4 linked regions of the Methylobacillus flagellatus KT genome follow. The protein of the gene in region 1 interacts with the protein of each later gene in a pairwise test. Links are inferred from orthologs where the notes say so. Each region holds a gene or a part of one and is shown in the gene's direction. Other genes may lie near its edges. The genes, in order: groL, aceE, MFLA_RS01220 and grpE.

Region 1 (3,885 bases):
TGGTTTGCTGATCACTCCACGAACTCTCCAGCTGCATGTAGCGGGACATCACGACAGCCCGCTTTCCAACATCCACCATAATGATCCGCGGATAGACGAATAAATAGGTAGGCTTCAAGGCGACGCCAATGATGAGGTAGTCCGCCCCGGTTTCCTTGTTGAGCTCAATTGCCGTTTCCACATTATCGTAGAGATAAGTCGGCGAATTACGCTCAATCTCAGCCCTCACCCTCTCCCCTTCCGGCACCATATTCACGCCTTGAGCCTTGAGCTCCTGCTTGAACGTGGTGGATAACAGCTCGATGCGCTGCAACTCTTCCGGTGCATTGGGCAAGCCGGTCAGATCATTGAGCTCGAACGCCAACACGACGACCTTGGGGCTGTCCTCAGCGGCAAGGACGCCCCCCGCTGCGACCAAGCCCAGCAATATGCCCAACAACCCATTCACAATTAACCGCATACCCGACATCTCCCTGCGCAATGAATAAATACTAAACTGTATAGTACACTTTCAGCATGATATTACAATCCATGGCAACCATTTATCTGTGACAAAAATTATTTATCCCTATCGAGGGTCCTAGTGACTAGCGGGCTGAGAAATCAAGCACTTTAACGCCATCTATACCCCATGAATGGCGCGGCAAAAATCCGGTTGCTAGCCGCAGCAATAGAACAAATTCAACACACGCCCTTGAAAAACTGCCATGCCGCCCCTATTATTAGCACTCGATAGGGTTGAGTGCTAAATCACCCTAGCAACCAAAACTTGTAACAAACCCAATCAATGATCATTCAAAGATTTTAGGAGAAAAACACATGGCAATTCGTCCATTGCAAGACCGCGTTATCGTGAAACGGCTGGAAGAAGAGCGCAAGACCGCATCCGGCATCGTCATTCCTGACACAGCGGCTGAAAAACCAGATCAAGGTGAAGTGATTGCTGTTGGTCCAGGCAAGAAGGACGACAACGGCAAATCCATTCCCCTGGACGTCAAGGTGGGTGACAAGGTGTTGTTTGGCAAGTATGCCGGCCAGGCCGTCAAAGTAAATGGCGAAGAAGTACTGGTACTTCGTGAAGATGACATTCTGGGTATTGTAGAGGCCTAAATTAGTGGCACAACGTTAGCTCAAACAAGTTTATTAGGAGATATAAATGGCTGCAAAACAAGTGATTTTTGGTGATGACGCCCGCGCCAAGATTGTCAATGGCGTGAACATTCTGGCAAATGCCGTCAAGGTAACCCTGGGTCCCAAGGGCCGCAACGTCGTTCTGGAGCGCTCCTTCGGCTCCCCGACTGTCACCAAGGACGGCGTATCTGTCGCCAAGGAAATCGAGCTGAGCGACAAGCTGGAAAATATGGGTGCGCAGCTGGTGAAAGAAGTCGCTTCCAAGACCAATGACAATGCCGGCGACGGTACCACTACTGCTACCGTTCTGGCACAAGCCATCGTCCGCGAAGGCTTCAAGTATGTTGCTGCAGGCTTCAACCCGACTGACCTCAAGCGCGGTATCGACAAGGCAGTTGCCGAAATCGTGAACGAGATCAAGGCCATCGCCAAGCCCACCACCACCAGCAAGGAAATTGCCCAGGTTGGCTCCATTTCCGCCAATTCCGACGCCGATATCGGCCAGATCATTGCCGATGCGATGGACAAGGTAGGCAAGGAAGGTGTGATTACCGTTGAAGACGGTTCCGGCCTGCAAAACGAGCTGGATGTCGTGGAAGGCATGCAATTCGACCGTGGTTACCTGTCTCCATACTTCATCAACAACCCAGAGCGCCAGATCGCCCTGCTGGAAAACCCATTCGTGTTGTTGTACGACAAGAAGATCAGCAACATCCGCGACCTGCTGCCTACTCTGGAACAAGTTGCCAAGGCTGGTCGTCCCCTGCTGATCATCGCTGAAGATGTGGAAGGTGAAGCACTGGCCACCCTGGTGGTCAACAACATCCGCGGCATCCTGAAGGCCGTGGCTGTGAAGGCACCTGGCTTCGGTGACCGGCGCAAGGCCATGCTGGAAGATATCGCCATCTTGACTGGTGGTACCGTGATTGCCGAAGAAGTCGGCCTGAGCCTGGAGAAGGTGACACTGGAAAACCTCGGCCAAGCCAAGCGTGTTGAAATCGGCAAGGAAAACACCACCATCATCGATGGTGCTGGCTCAGAAAACAACATCAAGGTACGTATCGACCAGATCAAGAAGCAGATCGAAGACGCTACCAGCGACTATGATCGCGAAAAACTGCAGGAACGCGTAGCCAAGTTGGCCGGCGGTGTTGCCGTGATCAAGGTTGGCGCTGCCACCGAAACCGAAATGAAGGAAAAGAAGGCTCGCGTTGAGGATGCTTTACATGCTACACGTGCTGCCGTTGAAGAAGGCATCGTGCCTGGCGGTGGCGTTGCCCTGTTGCGCGCCCGTTCTTCCATCAAGGAGCTGAAGGGCGACAACCCAGATCAAGACGCTGGCATCAAGATCGTGTTGCGCGCGATCGAAGAGCCTCTGCGCCAGATCGTCGCCAACGCTGGTGACGAGCCATCCGTTGTGGTCAACAAAGTACTGGAAGGTACTGGCAACTACGGTTACAACGCTTCCAATGGCACCTACGGTGACCTGGTTGAGCTGGGTGTTCTGGATCCAGCCAAGGTAACGCGGTCCGCACTGCAGAACGCTGCGTCTGTAGCTTCCTTGATCCTGACTACCGATGCATTGGTAGCAGAGCTGCCTAAGGAAGAAGCTGCGCCAGCCATGCCTGACGCAGGCGGCATGGGTGGCATGGGCTTCTAATTCAGCCACGCTCACAGGCTGCCGCCACAAGGCAGCCATGCTAAATAAAAAGCCCCGGTTTTCCGGGGCTTTTTATTTCCTACCATGCTCACTCAGTTGCATCCCACTGGCCGATGGTTCCCACTGCCGTCAATTCGTCACATTTGACAGTCAGAATATTTTCACCACCTAGAATAAATTAGGCATATACTCGCAATTGATTGATTAGCGATTATTATTAACAGCAGAATCAATTGCCTGCTTGGCATGTTCTATATATTGTATATGCGACAGGCAAAAAAAACCCCGATTAAAGGGGAGTAAAATCGGGGTTAAGCATTTAAGCCTCATTGGGATAAGGCTTCCCGCTCAGGGAGGAAAGCGGGAGACGAGTGCGTCGTCTGGAAAATAAGACCGGGCCTTGGCAGGATAGTTCACTCAAAGTGCATTTTTTACATCTGTTTACAATTATGCACTAAAAAGGCCCGTCTGCAGCGTCACGACTGCGGTTCTCTTCGCTGCTTTCACCTGCGATAATGCAGGCTATGACGAACCCAACCACCACCTTGCTCGACGGCCTCAATGAAAAGCAACTCGAAGCCGTCACCCTTCCGCACCAATCCGCACTCATCCTGGCTGGCGCCGGCAGCGGCAAGACCCGCGTGCTCACCACGCGCATTGCCTGGCTGATCCAAACTGGACAAGTCTCACCGCACGGCATTCTTTCCGTAACGTTCACCAACAAAGCCGCCAAGGAAATGCTGACCCGACTGGGTGCGATGCTGCCTATCAACATCCGCGGCATGTGGGCCGGAACCTTCCATGGTTTATGCAACCGCCTGCTGAGGGCGCACCATCGTGAAGCGGAACTGCCCCCCACATTCCAGATACTGGACACGGCAGACCAGCTTTCTGCGATCAAGCGCGTCATGAAAGCGATGAATATCGATGACGAGAAGTTTCCACCCAAACAGGTGCTGGGCTATATCAACAGCTGCAAGGAGGAAGGCCTGCGCGCCTATGCAGTAGATGCCTATGACAGCCATTCGCAACGCATGCGCGAAATCTTCGAAGAATACGACAAGCAATGCCAGCGCGAAGGTGTGGTGGATTTC
Region 2 (4,246 bases), 1.8 Mb from region 1 along the record:
GTGCCAGCCAGCAGTCGATTCTGACCGGCAGCTGGGCTTCAGTTACGGCAAGCAGGATCCCCAATGCCACGGCTGAGCCGTTCATGTCCTCATGCATGCCGTGCATGTATTTGGCCGGCTTGAGGTTATGCCCGCCGGTGTCGAAGCATATGCCCTTGCCGACCACCGCCACATGCTGGCGTGCATCTTTGGGCTGGTAAGACAAATGCACGATCGCGGCATCCTCCTCAGACGAGCCTTGAGCCACCGCGACAAAGGATCCCGCCCCGATTTTGCGCAGTTTTTTGAGGTCGTACTCATCGCGTCTCCAGCCATATTGCCCGGCCAGCTCCTTGATCTTTTCCCGGTATGCGGCCGGAGTCAGCTCATTCGGCGGCGTCAAGGTCAGGCTCCTGGCCAACGCACTGCCAGCCACCAGCGCACGGGTTTCGGCATAATCGTCAGCCTGCTTCCATCCGTGAATCACGATCTGCTTGAGCGGGTATGCCTTATGCCTGGATTTACGCACAGGCAGCTCCACCGCATTCACACTCACCACATAGAATGCCTCATTTGCAGCCCGCGCCCGCGATGCCTCTTCGCCAAAGACCGCAATGGTGACCGACTGCGGCTGGTCATCCAACAAAGCCGAGACAGCCTTGCGCAGCAAGGTATGGCGCTGGAAGGTATTCTGCTTATCGTCCAATACCACCCAGCTGGCGATGCCGCCGCTCGGCAGCGTAGCCGATACATGGCTTTTCGCCAGGTCAGTATATTTGCTTCGAGCCCGTCGCAGTCTGGCCTCCAGCAAGGAAGCGAACGGCAGAGAGGCTGGCCTACGTTTTGGCAGAACGAACAGTATATGGCTTGCCGCTGCCAGTGATTTTTCATCCGCCGGATCGTGGATCTGCTTGAGTTGCAATGTCATCAAGTTTTCTCTTGTTTTTAGCAGGTTAGGACTGGGCTTTCATGCGCTGGAGCAAGCGACAAAACTTGACCTAAACAGTCAAAAAAGCCAATATAGCGTCTTCACAACGGCCTCAAGCTATCACAAATATATTTAACGCTTGATGCTGCATCAGGCTGATTATACCCAAGCGTATCTTAAAAGTTTCCCGGAGAACCTTACATGGCATTGACCCCCGACATCGACCCTCAAGAGACCCAGGAATGGCTTGACGCCATCTCATCGGTACTTGAGAACGAGGGAACCGAGCGCGCGCATTTCCTGCTGGAAACGCTGATCGACAAAGCCCGCCGCTCAGGCGCATATTTACCGTATAACGCAACTACTGCATACGTAAACACTATTCCGGTCCATCTGCAGGCGAAACATCCCGGCGATGCTGCCATGGAACGCAGGATTCGCGCGCTGATTCGCTGGAACGCCATCATGACAGTATTGCGCGCCAATGAGAAATCCCCTGGCGTAGGAGGCCACATTGCCAGCTTCCAGTCTGCCGCCACCTTATATGACACTGGTTTCAATCACTTTTTCCGCGCCGCCAACGAGCGTTTCGGCGGCGACCTGATTTACTTTCAGGGCCACTCCTCTCCCGGTGTGTATGCGCGCGCCTTTCTCGAAGGCCGCATCACGGAAGAGCAGCTGTCCAACTTCCGCATGGAGTCAAATGGCAACGGCCTGTCGTCATATCCACACCCCTGGCTGATGCCTGATTTCTGGCAATTCCCGACCGTTTCTATGGGCCTGGGCCCGATTGCCGGGATATATCAGGCCCGTTTTCTCAAGTACCTGCACAACCGCGGCATTGCCGATACGGCTGACCGCAAGGTATGGGTGTTCTGTGGCGACGGTGAGATGGACGAACCTGAATCCATGGGGGCAATATCACTCGCCGCCCGTGAGAAGCTCGATAACCTGATTTTCGTCATCAACTGTAACTTGCAGCGCCTGGACGGCCCAGTACGGGGCAATGGCAAGGTCATCCAAGAGTTCGAGGCAGCCTTCCGTGGGTCCGGATGGAACGTGATCAAGGTATTGTGGGGCTCCTACTGGGATCCATTGCTCGCAATGGACAAGGACGGCCTGCTCAAGAAACGCATGGAAGAATGCGTGGATGGCGAATATCAGAACTTCAAGGCCAAGGGCGGCGCCTATACGCGCGAACACTTCTTCGGCAAATATCCCGAGCTGAAGGAAATGGTGGCTGCCATGTCCGACGAGGATATCTGGCGCCTCAATCGCGGCGGCCATGACCCGCACAAGGTCTATGCCGCCTATCATGCCGCAGTGAACCACAAGGGTCAGCCTACCGTCGTACTTGCCAAGACCGTCAAGGGCTATGGCATGGGTGACGAGGGCGAAGGACAGAACACCACTCACCAGCAGAAGAGCATGAGCATCGAAACACTGAAGAAATTCCGTGATCGTTTCGATCTCCCGCTGACGGATGAGCAAGTGGAAAACCTCTCATTCTACCGCCCTGCCGACGACAGTCCGGAAATGCAATACCTGCAGGCCCGTCGGGAAGCCATGGGGGGCTTTATTCCTGCACGCCGCCGCAAAGGCAATGAGCTGACCGTGCCCGCCTTGTCGGCCTTCGAGAACATGCTTGGCTCAACTGGCGAGCGAGAAATCTCCACGACCATGGCCTTCGTGCGCATCCTCTCCACACTGGTGCGCGACAAGCAGATTGGCAAGTATGTCGTCCCTATCGTTCCTGACGAGGCCCGTACCTTCGGCATGGAAGGCATGTTCCGCCAGCTTGGCATCTACTCCTCCGTCGGACAGCTCTACGAGCCGCAGGATGCCGACCAGGTGATGTTCTACAAGGAATCCAAGGACGGCCAGATACTGGAGGAAGGCATCAACGAAGCTGGTTCATTCTCCTCCTGGCTGGCTGCTGCGACATCATACAGCGTCAGCGGTGTGCAGATGATTCCGTTCTACATCTTCTACTCCATGTTCGGATTCCAGCGCATCGGCGACCTGGCCTGGGCGGCAGGCGACAGCCGTGCGCGCGGCTTCCTGCTCGGCGCCACAGCAGGGCGCACCACGCTGAACGGTGAAGGTCTGCAGCATGAGGATGGCCATAGTCACTTGTTGTCCGCCACCATCCCCAACTGCATCTCCTATGACCCGACGTTCGCCTACGAGCTTGCAGTCATCATCCAGGAAGGCCTGCGCCGCATGGTGCAGAATCAGGAGGATGTGTACTACTACATCACCCTGATGAACGAGAACTACACCCATCCAGCGCTACCGAAAGGTGCCGAGGAAGGCATCCTCAAGGGGATGTATCAGTTCAGTAAATCCAAATCTAAAGGTCCCAAGGTGCAATTACTCGGCAGCGGAGTCATCCTGCGCGAAGTCATTGCCGCAGCGGAGCTGCTGGAAAAGGACTGGGGCGTGTCTGCTGACATCTGGAGCGTCACCAGCTTTACCGAGCTGCGCCGGGAAGGCCTGGAAGTCGAGCGCTGGAATCTGCTCAACCCGGACAAGCCACAGAAGGAAAGCTATGTCACCAAGCTGCTGAAAAAGGCAGAAGGCCCAGTCATTGCTTCTACCGACTATATGAAGGCGTTTGCCGACCAAATCCGCAATTTCATTCCACAACGCTATATTGCGTTGGGCACTGATGGTTACGGCCGATCCGACTCGCGCGAAGCACTGCGCAGCTTCTTCGAAGTCGATCGCTACCATGTCGTGCTGGCCGCCCTGAAGGCGTTGGCAGATGAAGGAAAACTGCCCGCCACCAAGGCAGCGGAAGCAGTCAAGCAATACAAGCTAGACCCCAACAAGCCCAACCCGGCAACGGTGTAGGTCATGGTAACCAGGCTGCCAGGTGGCAGCCTGTTCGCAACGATCACACGCCCCGGCTTATCGCATGCGGGCGTTTTGCGTAAATGCATATCTTAAAAAAAGATACATTTTAAGGAACATCAAGCATGGCAATTAAAGACGTACTCGTTCCCGACATCGGCAACTTTGACAGCGTGGATGTCATCGAAGTCTTGGTCAGCGCCGGTGACACCATTGCCAAGGACGATTCACTGATCACCCTGGAGTCCGACAAGGCCTCGATGGATATTCCGGCGCCATTTTCAGGTACCGTCAAGGAAGTGAAGGTCAAGGTAGGTGACAAGGTTGCCCAAGGCACCCTCATCCTGACCATGGACGCCCTAGAGGAAGGCGCCAGCGCAGCCCCTGCCCCGAAAGAGGACGCCCCGCCAGTCCAGGTTGCGGTGCCAGCCCCTGTGCCCGAAGCCACCCGCCCGGCACCAGAACCTCCACCGACCATCCAAC
Region 3 (3,935 bases), 120 kb from region 1 along the record:
TTCTTGATCCAGCGTTCGAATGGCAGACCCACGCTGAGAAGATAGCGAGACAGTAGCTGCCCGATACCACTGAAACCCGCACGCGGGTTCCATAGCCAGCTGGCCAGCAATAAGACGGCGGCGAGGCCGAACACTACCCATACCACGACCTCGGCGTAATCCGCCTCGGTGGTGCGCGAGAGCGTGAAAATGCTGAGGATCAAAGTCACCGAGAGCAAGAACAGCAGTAGGGTGTAGAAGAAATCCAGAATGGGCGCATGCTGGTGAGTCTCCTGCTTGACATGCAGGAACAGAATGACCAGTGGAAGAATGGGCAGCAGGTAGAGCATGAGGAATTCTGTCACTTGCAAGGTCGTGTCGGCATCCAGCAGGTGAGGGATGACCCACAGCAGGAGGACCGAAAGCAGGTAGGTGGCAGCGAACAGGTAGCTGTGGCGCGAAGCGCGCGCAGTCGCGGAAAAAACGCGTCCACCCAGCAGGCCGAACAAGGCAGAGAGCCAGATGGCCAGCAACCACCAACTTACGAACAAGGTAAGCAGGATGCCACCTGCTGCGAACAACAGAATGGCTTGCGGGGAAAGTTTCTCCTTGGTTTGCCAGATTGGCTGCCAGATCAGGAACAAGCCATAGTGGCAGAGCAGTAGCCCCTTCTGCAGCGGATCCTCGAAACCCCATAGCAGCACGCCGTGAAAACTCAATAACATCAATCCCAGCATCCACTGCTGCAACGTTGATGCGCTGGGTCGGGGAAAATTGTGACTGTTGCTCAGAATGGCCATGAGGCGAGAGGGGTCTCTAATAATGAAGTGTCGTAATTTTGTCACTATAGACGAAATGTCAACACTTTGACGATATTTTGGCAAATGTGAAATTTGCCCTGATCTGCTAGAAAACCCCAGGGCTGCCGGGCTTCTGGGCAGTCTTGATGTCAGGCAGGCTGGCATGGGAGTTGCATATCTCATACCACCTTATTTTTTAGCTGCCGCGATCTGGCGGCCTCTCGCAAGGATAGTATATGAAAAAAACATCCGGCTTCACGCTGATCGAGCTGGCGATTGTCCTCGTGATTATCGGCCTGCTACTGGGCGGCGTGCTCAAGGGGCAGGAGTTGATTAATAGTGCTAAGGCAAAAAATATTGCCAATGATTTTAAAAATACGCAGATATTGCTGTATGGGTATCAGGACAAATATAGGGCATTGCCTGGGGATGACGCGGCAGTCGCCATGCACATAACGAATGGAACGCCAGCTGCTGCTGCTAATCGTGGGAATGGTCGAATTGATGGACATTGGAATTCTGTGACGCCGACAGATGAGTCCTATTTGTTCTGGCAACATGTCAGGTTGGCTGGCTTGGCTACAGGTTCGACTCAAGTGGGGACTGATGCTTACATTCCACGCAATGCTGATGGTGGGCGTATTGGGGTGCAAAGTTTGAATGGATTTAATACGATTCAGGATGATGAAAACCCGATGGTGGGAACCTTTGTTGTTTGCTCCGAAGGAATTACTGGGCGTTTAGCAAAGCAGATTGATGTATTACTGGATGATGGATTGACAAATAATGGGGCGGTACGTGTTACTACGACTCCTGCTGCTGTTGGAGCAGCTGGCAACTCGCTGGCGAATGCCGCTGTTCCTGACGGTGGAACTTTCACTGTTTGTATGTCTTTCTAGTCAGAAATGATTTAAGTAAAAGCCCGCATTTGCGGGCTTTTACTTTTTCGGCGATATGAACTCAAGCGCTTTTGCATTAAAATACTGGGCTAACCTGAAAAGTGGCGATCATGAGCGACAATATCGTCGAAATCGACAATTTATCCTTTGGCTACAAGACGCGCTTGCTGCACAAGGGCATCAACATGAAATTTCCGCGCGGCAAGGTCGTGGCGATCATGGGCGGCAGCGGTAGCGGCAAGACCACGCTATTGCGATTGATTGGCGGGCAGTTGAAGCCGTCGGGCGGCGAAGTGCGCGTGACGGGCGAGGTGGTGCATAAGCAGGACCGCAAGGGCTTGCAAAAGCTGCGTCGCAAGATGGGCATGCTGTTTCAGCAAGGCGCCTTGTTCACTGATCTTTCCGTTTATGAGAATGTGGCCTTCCCGATCCGCGAGCATACCGACCTGCCGGAATCCATGATCCGCGACCTGGTGATGATGAAGCTCAATGCAGTGGGCCTGCGCGGTGCGCGGAATCTCAAGGCGACAGAGCTCTCCGGAGGTATGGCGCGCCGCGTGGCGCTGGCAAGGGCGGTGGCGCTCGACCCTTCCATCATTATGTATGACGAGCCGTTCGCCGGGCTGGACCCGATTTCGATGGCAGTGATATGCAACCTCATCCGCAAGCTCAACGATGCGCTGGGCGCGACCTCCATCATCGTGACGCATGATGTGCAGGAGGTGTTCGCCTTTGCCGATTATGTCTATTTCGTGGCGGACGGCGTCGTGGCGGCAGAAGGCGTGCCTGATGACCTACGCAAGTCCGAGATGCCGTTCGTGCACCAGTTCGTGCATGGCGAGGTGGATGGGCCGGTGCCTTTCCATTACGCCGCTCCCGACTACCGGCAGGATATCCTGAGGAGCGTGAATGTTTAGTGCTGTGGCGAATATGCTGCGCGGGATCGGTCATCGCGTGATTGACCGCCTGTGGCGGTTCGGTGCCGGGATCCGTTTTTTCTTCTACGTCCTGATTTACTCAGGCGAGAGTTTCCGCAGGCTACACCTGACCATACGCGAGATTTATTTTACTGGCGTGTTGTCATTGATCATTATCCTCGTCTCGGCGTTCTTCGTTGGCATGGTGCTGGCCTTGCAAGGATATAACACCTTGCAGCGCTATGGCTCTTCCGAGGCGATTGGCGTGCTGGTGGCCTTGTCGCTGGTGCGTGAGCTGGGACCGGTGGTTACCGCCTTGCTGTTCGCCGGGCGCGCCGGTACCGCGATCACGGCGGAAATTGGTCTGATGAGGGCGACTGAGCAGTTATCTGCCATGGAGATGATGGCGGTTAGCCCCATCGCCCGCGTGGTGGCGCCGAGATTCTGGGCGGGGCTGTTCTCCATGCCGTTGCTGGCGGCCTTGTTCTCCATGGTCGGGGTGCTGGGCGGCTACCTGGTGGCGGTTCCCTTGATTGGAGTGGATGCAGGTGCGTTCTGGTCGCAAATGCAGGCCAGTGTGGATTTTCGCGAAGATATTGTGAATGGGGTAATCAAGAGCCTGGTGTTCGGTATTGCCTGCACCATGATTGCCCTGTTTGAAGGTTTTGATGCGCCACCGACTGCCGAGGGCGTCAGCCGCGCGACGACACGTACGGTGGTGAATTCCTCTCTGGCAGTACTAGGGCTCGATTTTATAATGACTTCGTTCATGATTGTTGCGTAAGCGCAACACACTGGAGAAAAGATGGAACGTACTACAATTGATCTTTGGGTCGGTGTTTTTGTGGCGGCAGGCATTGCCGCACTGTTCGGCTTGGCCTTGAAAGTGGGCAACTTCAATAGCGCCACCCTTGGCGAGACCTATAGTGTGACAGGGGCCTTCGAGAATATCGGCAGTCTCAAGCCTCGTGCCCCGGTGAAAAGTGCAGGCGTGGTCGTGGGGCGTGTGGATGCCATCCGGTTCGACCCCGAGACTTATGAAGCGCTCGTGACAGTGAAGGTGGACAAGCGGTATCCTTTCCCCAAGGATACCTTCGCCAATATTTATACTGCCGGCTTGCTTGGTGAGCAGTATATTGGCTTGGAAGCGGGCGGCGATGACAAGATGCTGCAGGATGGCGACAAGTTCATCAAGACGCAGGATGCTGTAGTGCTGGAGAAAATGATCAGCCAGTTTCTTTACAGCAAGGCATCCGAGTCAGCCGATGGTCAGTCTAACAATAGCAAAGAGGCGGAGTAAGCATGCAAACAATGATGAAGTGGATGGCTGCGATGGCGTT
Region 4 (3,827 bases), 420 kb from region 1 along the record:
CAGTACCGGCACGCCACTCGCCATCGCCTCCAGGATGACCAGACCGGTATTCTCCCGGTAGGCCGGATGCAGGTAGAAATCTGCACCTTGCATCAATTGCGGGATGTCGGGCCTGCCGCGTGAAATGATCAGGTTGTCCGCCACCTTGAGCTTGCTTGCCATCCTGATGAAGGGCGCTGGCTTATCCTGCCCGATGGCAATCAGCTTGAAGTCCTGGCGCATGTCCGCGGGTAGGCTCGCCAATGCATGCACCGCGCGATCCAATCCCTTCATATAGAACCCTGAACCGACCAGCAGGGCGATCTTCGTCTCCGGTGGCAGGTTGAACGCATTCCGCAAATAGGCACGCATTTCCGCGCGGTCATGCAATTGCAGTCGCTCGCCAGAAAGATAGGGCGGGATGTAGTGAAAGCGGTCGTCCTGAGTGTGATACCAGCGCTGGAATACAGCTTTTTCCGCCATATCCACCATCAATACCTGCGTCTTGCCTTGCGGTGAGAAAATGACCTGTTCTGTACGCTGGAACCAGCGGTAGCGCGGCGTCAAGCGATACAGCCAATTACGCTGGGTATGGGCCCGCTCGATAAAACAGGGGTCGGCGGCAAAATACACGTCCAGACCGCCCATGCGATTGTATCCTACGATCAAGTCGACATTGAATTCACAGGCAATGCGGGCTTGTGCCTGACGAATGAAGTCCTGGTATTTCCGGAAATTGAACCAGCCTTTTGCCGGCATGATGTGCACAGATATCCTGCCATGGGCAGCGCCAACCTGCGGCATCTCGCCATCCCATGACATGGTAAAGATATCCACGGAATGCCCCGCCTCAGCAAGCCGGGTAGCAGTGCGCAGCATGTCGCGCTGCATGCCGCCATAAGGGAAATACTTGAAGATCAGGAAAGCAAACTTCAATGGCTACAGCCTTCAATCAGGGTTAAAGAAGCTGAATTGTATGCGAAAATGCCGCCCATGCCTCGCTTGCTCATGATCAAAACCACTTCCCTGGGGGATGTCATCCACAACCTGCCGGTCATCACGGACGTCAAGGCTGCATTTCCAGACATGCAGATAGACTGGGTGGTGGAAGAAAGCTTTGCCGACATTCCACGGTTGCATCCGGGAGTCAACAGGGTCTTTACCGTCGCAGTCCGGCGTTGGCGCAGACACTTGTTGCAGGCCAGCACCTGGCAGGAAATTCGAGACATACGCCGCCAGCTGCGCTCACACAATTACGACCATGTCATCGACACCCAGGGCCTGCTGAAAAGCGCATTGATCGGCAGTCAAGCACGGGGCATCTTTCACGGACAGGATGGCGCCTCCGCGCGGGAGCCCTGGGCTGCACTGTTCTACCAGCAACGCCACCCTGTGGCACGCGGTCAGCATGCGGTCGCGCGCAACCGCGAACTGGCCGCGCGTGCGCTAGGATACGCTATTCCGTCCAGCCCGCCGGACTACGGCATTCATGCTACGGCTCCCGCCACACTAGGATTGCCCAGCCGTTATATTGCCGGGCTGCACGCCACCAGCCGGGATGCCAAGCTCTGGCCGGAAAACCACTGGAGCCGACTGGGCAACGCCTTGCTCGAGCAAGATTTGAAACTGTTACTACCTTGGGGCAGCGCTGGCGAAGAATCCCGGGCGCGGCGCATTGCCGACACCGTACCCGGTTGCGTGGTATTGCCGCGGCTACCTCTTAGCCAGCTCGCTGCCGTGCTAAGCAACAGCTATGCCGCGATCGGCGTCGATACCGGTCTGGTGCACCTGGCCGCAGCCCTCGACCTGCCCACTGTGGCGATCTATACCGACACCGACCCGGAACTGACGGGAGTGCTGGCCCACGACCAGCACAAGATCCGCAACCTGGGGGGACAAGGCCAGGTTCCGCCAGTCGATGCCGTGCTCGAAGCCCTGGCCCAGGTCACGGCAAGGTAGCAGCAAAGGCTTGCAGACTGTTCCGGGCGAATAAAAATCTTCATGCCCTCTTGTAATCCGGGCATACACCCCCATGTGTCCCGTTGTCACATCATCACCAACAGGGACTATTATGCAACACGAAGACAAGACGCCCGAGCAACAGGAAAACAAGACGCCGGAAACTGAACTGCAGCAGGAAAATGCCCCTGCCACTCCGCAAGAAGCGGGGGCTGCCGGCTCGATTGATGACAGGATTGCCGAACTGGAAGCAAAGCTGGCCGAACAGCAGGCTGCCGTGCTGTACGCCAAGGCGGAAGGCGAAAACATCCGTCGCCGCGCAGCGGAGGATATCGAAAAGGCACGCAAGTTTGCGCTGGAAAAATTTTCCAGCGAACTTCTCGCCGTCAAGGATAGCCTGGATGCAGCCTTGAATGTCGGCTCCGCTACGCTGGAAAGCTATCGCGATGGTGTTGAGCTTACGGCCAAACAGCTGACTGCCGTATTCGAGAAATTCAGCATTGTCGAAATCAATCCGGTCGGCGAGAAATTCGACCCGAACAAGCACCAAGCGATCGGCACTGTGGAAAGCGAGGCGGAAAGCAATACCGTGGTCAATGTGCTGCAGAAGGGTTACACCCTCAATGACCGGGTGCTGCGTCCGGCGCTGGTCATGGTTGCAAAATAACCACCTTTACGCTGCCATGGGGGGATTTTGCACGTCATTTTTGCAAACTAGGCTTGAAATCGCATCGCCTATCCCCATGTTGACGGCATAGTTATCCACTTTCAGAGTTATAAAGAACACAAGGAACCAAGACAATGGGAAAAATTATCGGTATTGACTTAGGCACCACCAACTCCTGCGTAGCCGTGATGGAGGGTGGAAAGCCTCGCGTGATCGAGAACGCCGAAGGCGCACGCACCACACCTTCCGTCATTGCCTATCAGGAAGACGGTGAAATTCTGGTAGGCGCTCCTGCCAAGCGCCAGGCGGTGACCAATCCGAAAAATACTCTATTTGCCGTCAAGCGCCTGATTGGTCGCCGCTTTGACGAAAAGGAAGTTCAGAAAGACATCGGCCTCATGCCTTACACCATCACCAAGGCTGACAACGGTGATGCATGGGTAGAAGTCCGCGGCCAGAAGCTGGCGCCACCGCAAATCTCCGCAGAAGTGTTGCGCAAGATGAAGAAAACCGCAGAGGACTACCTGGGTGAAGAGGTCACCGAGGCCGTCATCACGGTACCTGCCTACTTCAACGACAGCCAACGCCAGGCCACCAAAGATGCAGGCCGTATCGCTGGCCTGGAAGTCAAGCGTATCATTAATGAACCGACTGCGGCTGCACTGGCTTTTGGTCTGGACAAACAGGAAGGTGATCGTAAGATTGCAGTCTACGACTTGGGCGGCGGTACTTTCGATATTTCCATCATCGAGATTTCCGAAATTGATGGTGAGCACCAGTTCGAGGTATTGTCCACCAACGGTGACACCTTCCTGGGCGGCGAAGACTTCGATAACCGCCTGATCGATTTCCTGGCGGACGAATTCAAGAAGGAAAACGGTATCGACCTGCGCAACGACTTGCTGGCCAAGCAGCGCTTGAAGGAGGCCGCAGAAAAGGCCAAGATCGAGCTTTCTTCCAGCACGCAGACCGAAGTCAACCTGCCTTACATTACCGCGGATGCCAGCGGACCAAAACACTTGGTGGTGAAGATCACACGCGCCAAGTTCGAGAGCCTGGTGGAAGACTTGATCGAGCGCTCCATCAAGCCATGCGAAGTTGCATTGAAGGATGCAGGAGTCAAGGTATCCGATATCCAGGACGTGATCTTGGTTGGCGGTCAGACCCGCATGCCCAAGGTGCAGGAAAAGGTCAAGGAATTCTTCGGTAAGGAACCTCGCAA

Evidence for each region.
Region 2: the proteins of groL (region 1) and aceE interact in binary tests that used the Escherichia coli proteins (3 or more experiments, as listed by UniProt). The link is inferred for Methylobacillus flagellatus KT from one-to-one orthologs.
Region 3: the proteins of groL (region 1) and MFLA_RS01220 interact in binary tests that used the Escherichia coli proteins (3 or more experiments, as listed by UniProt). The link is inferred for Methylobacillus flagellatus KT from one-to-one orthologs.
Region 4: the proteins of groL (region 1) and grpE interact in binary tests that used the Escherichia coli proteins (3 or more experiments, as listed by UniProt). The link is inferred for Methylobacillus flagellatus KT from one-to-one orthologs.

Annotation. Positions count from the first base shown.
Region 1 is NC_007947.1:371,457-375,341, reverse strand. The notes cover bases 590-3,473. They hold groL (chaperonin GroEL), read left to right. Parts: upstream 590-1,156; coding sequence 1,157-2,791; downstream 2,792-3,473. Other genes in these bases: uvrD (DNA helicase II), read left to right, coding at 3,307-3,473; groES (co-chaperone GroES), read left to right, coding at 820-1,110. Outside these bases: MFLA_RS01885 (DUF2380 domain-containing protein), read right to left, coding at 1-460; more of uvrD, read left to right, coding at 3,474-3,885.
Region 2 is NC_007947.1:2,213,850-2,218,095, forward strand. The notes cover bases 719-3,963. They hold aceE (pyruvate dehydrogenase (acetyl-transferring), homodimeric type), read left to right. Parts: upstream 719-1,108; coding sequence 1,109-3,763; downstream 3,764-3,963. Other genes in these bases: MFLA_RS10585 (M17 family metallopeptidase), read right to left, coding at 719-907; aceF (dihydrolipoyllysine-residue acetyltransferase), read left to right, coding at 3,889-3,963. In the rest of the region: more of MFLA_RS10585, read right to left, coding at 1-718; more of aceF, read left to right, coding at 3,964-4,246. UniProt on the Escherichia coli protein: Component of the pyruvate dehydrogenase (PDH) complex, that catalyzes the overall conversion of pyruvate to acetyl-CoA and CO(2).
Region 3 is NC_007947.1:248,735-252,669, forward strand. The notes cover bases 758-3,691. They hold MFLA_RS01220 (ABC transporter ATP-binding protein), read left to right. Parts: upstream 758-1,788; coding sequence 1,789-2,595; downstream 2,596-3,691. Other genes in these bases: MFLA_RS01215 (prepilin-type N-terminal cleavage/methylation domain-containing protein), read left to right, coding at 1,016-1,678; mlaE (lipid asymmetry maintenance ABC transporter permease subunit MlaE), read left to right, coding at 2,588-3,379; mlaD (outer membrane lipid asymmetry maintenance protein MlaD), read left to right, coding at 3,401-3,691. Also shown: MFLA_RS01210 (ATP-binding protein), read right to left, coding at 1-716; more of mlaD, read left to right, coding at 3,692-3,895; MFLA_RS01235 (MlaC/ttg2D family ABC transporter substrate-binding protein), read left to right, coding at 3,907-3,935. UniProt on the Escherichia coli protein: Part of the ABC transporter complex MlaFEDB, which is involved in a phospholipid transport pathway that maintains lipid asymmetry in the outer membrane by retrograde trafficking of phospholipids from the outer membrane to the inner membrane.
Region 4 is NC_007947.1:789,308-793,134, reverse strand. What follows is about bases 1,002-3,827. They hold grpE (nucleotide exchange factor GrpE), read left to right. Parts: upstream 1,002-2,050; coding sequence 2,051-2,605; downstream 2,606-3,827. Other genes in these bases: dnaK (molecular chaperone DnaK), read left to right, coding at 2,740-3,827; waaC (lipopolysaccharide heptosyltransferase I), read left to right, coding at 1,002-1,938. In the rest of the region: MFLA_RS03860 (glycosyltransferase family 4 protein), read right to left, coding at 1-915; more of waaC, read left to right, coding at 988-1,001. UniProt on the Escherichia coli protein: Participates actively in the response to hyperosmotic and heat shock by preventing the aggregation of stress-denatured proteins, in association with DnaK and GrpE. It is the nucleotide exchange factor for DnaK and may function as a thermosensor.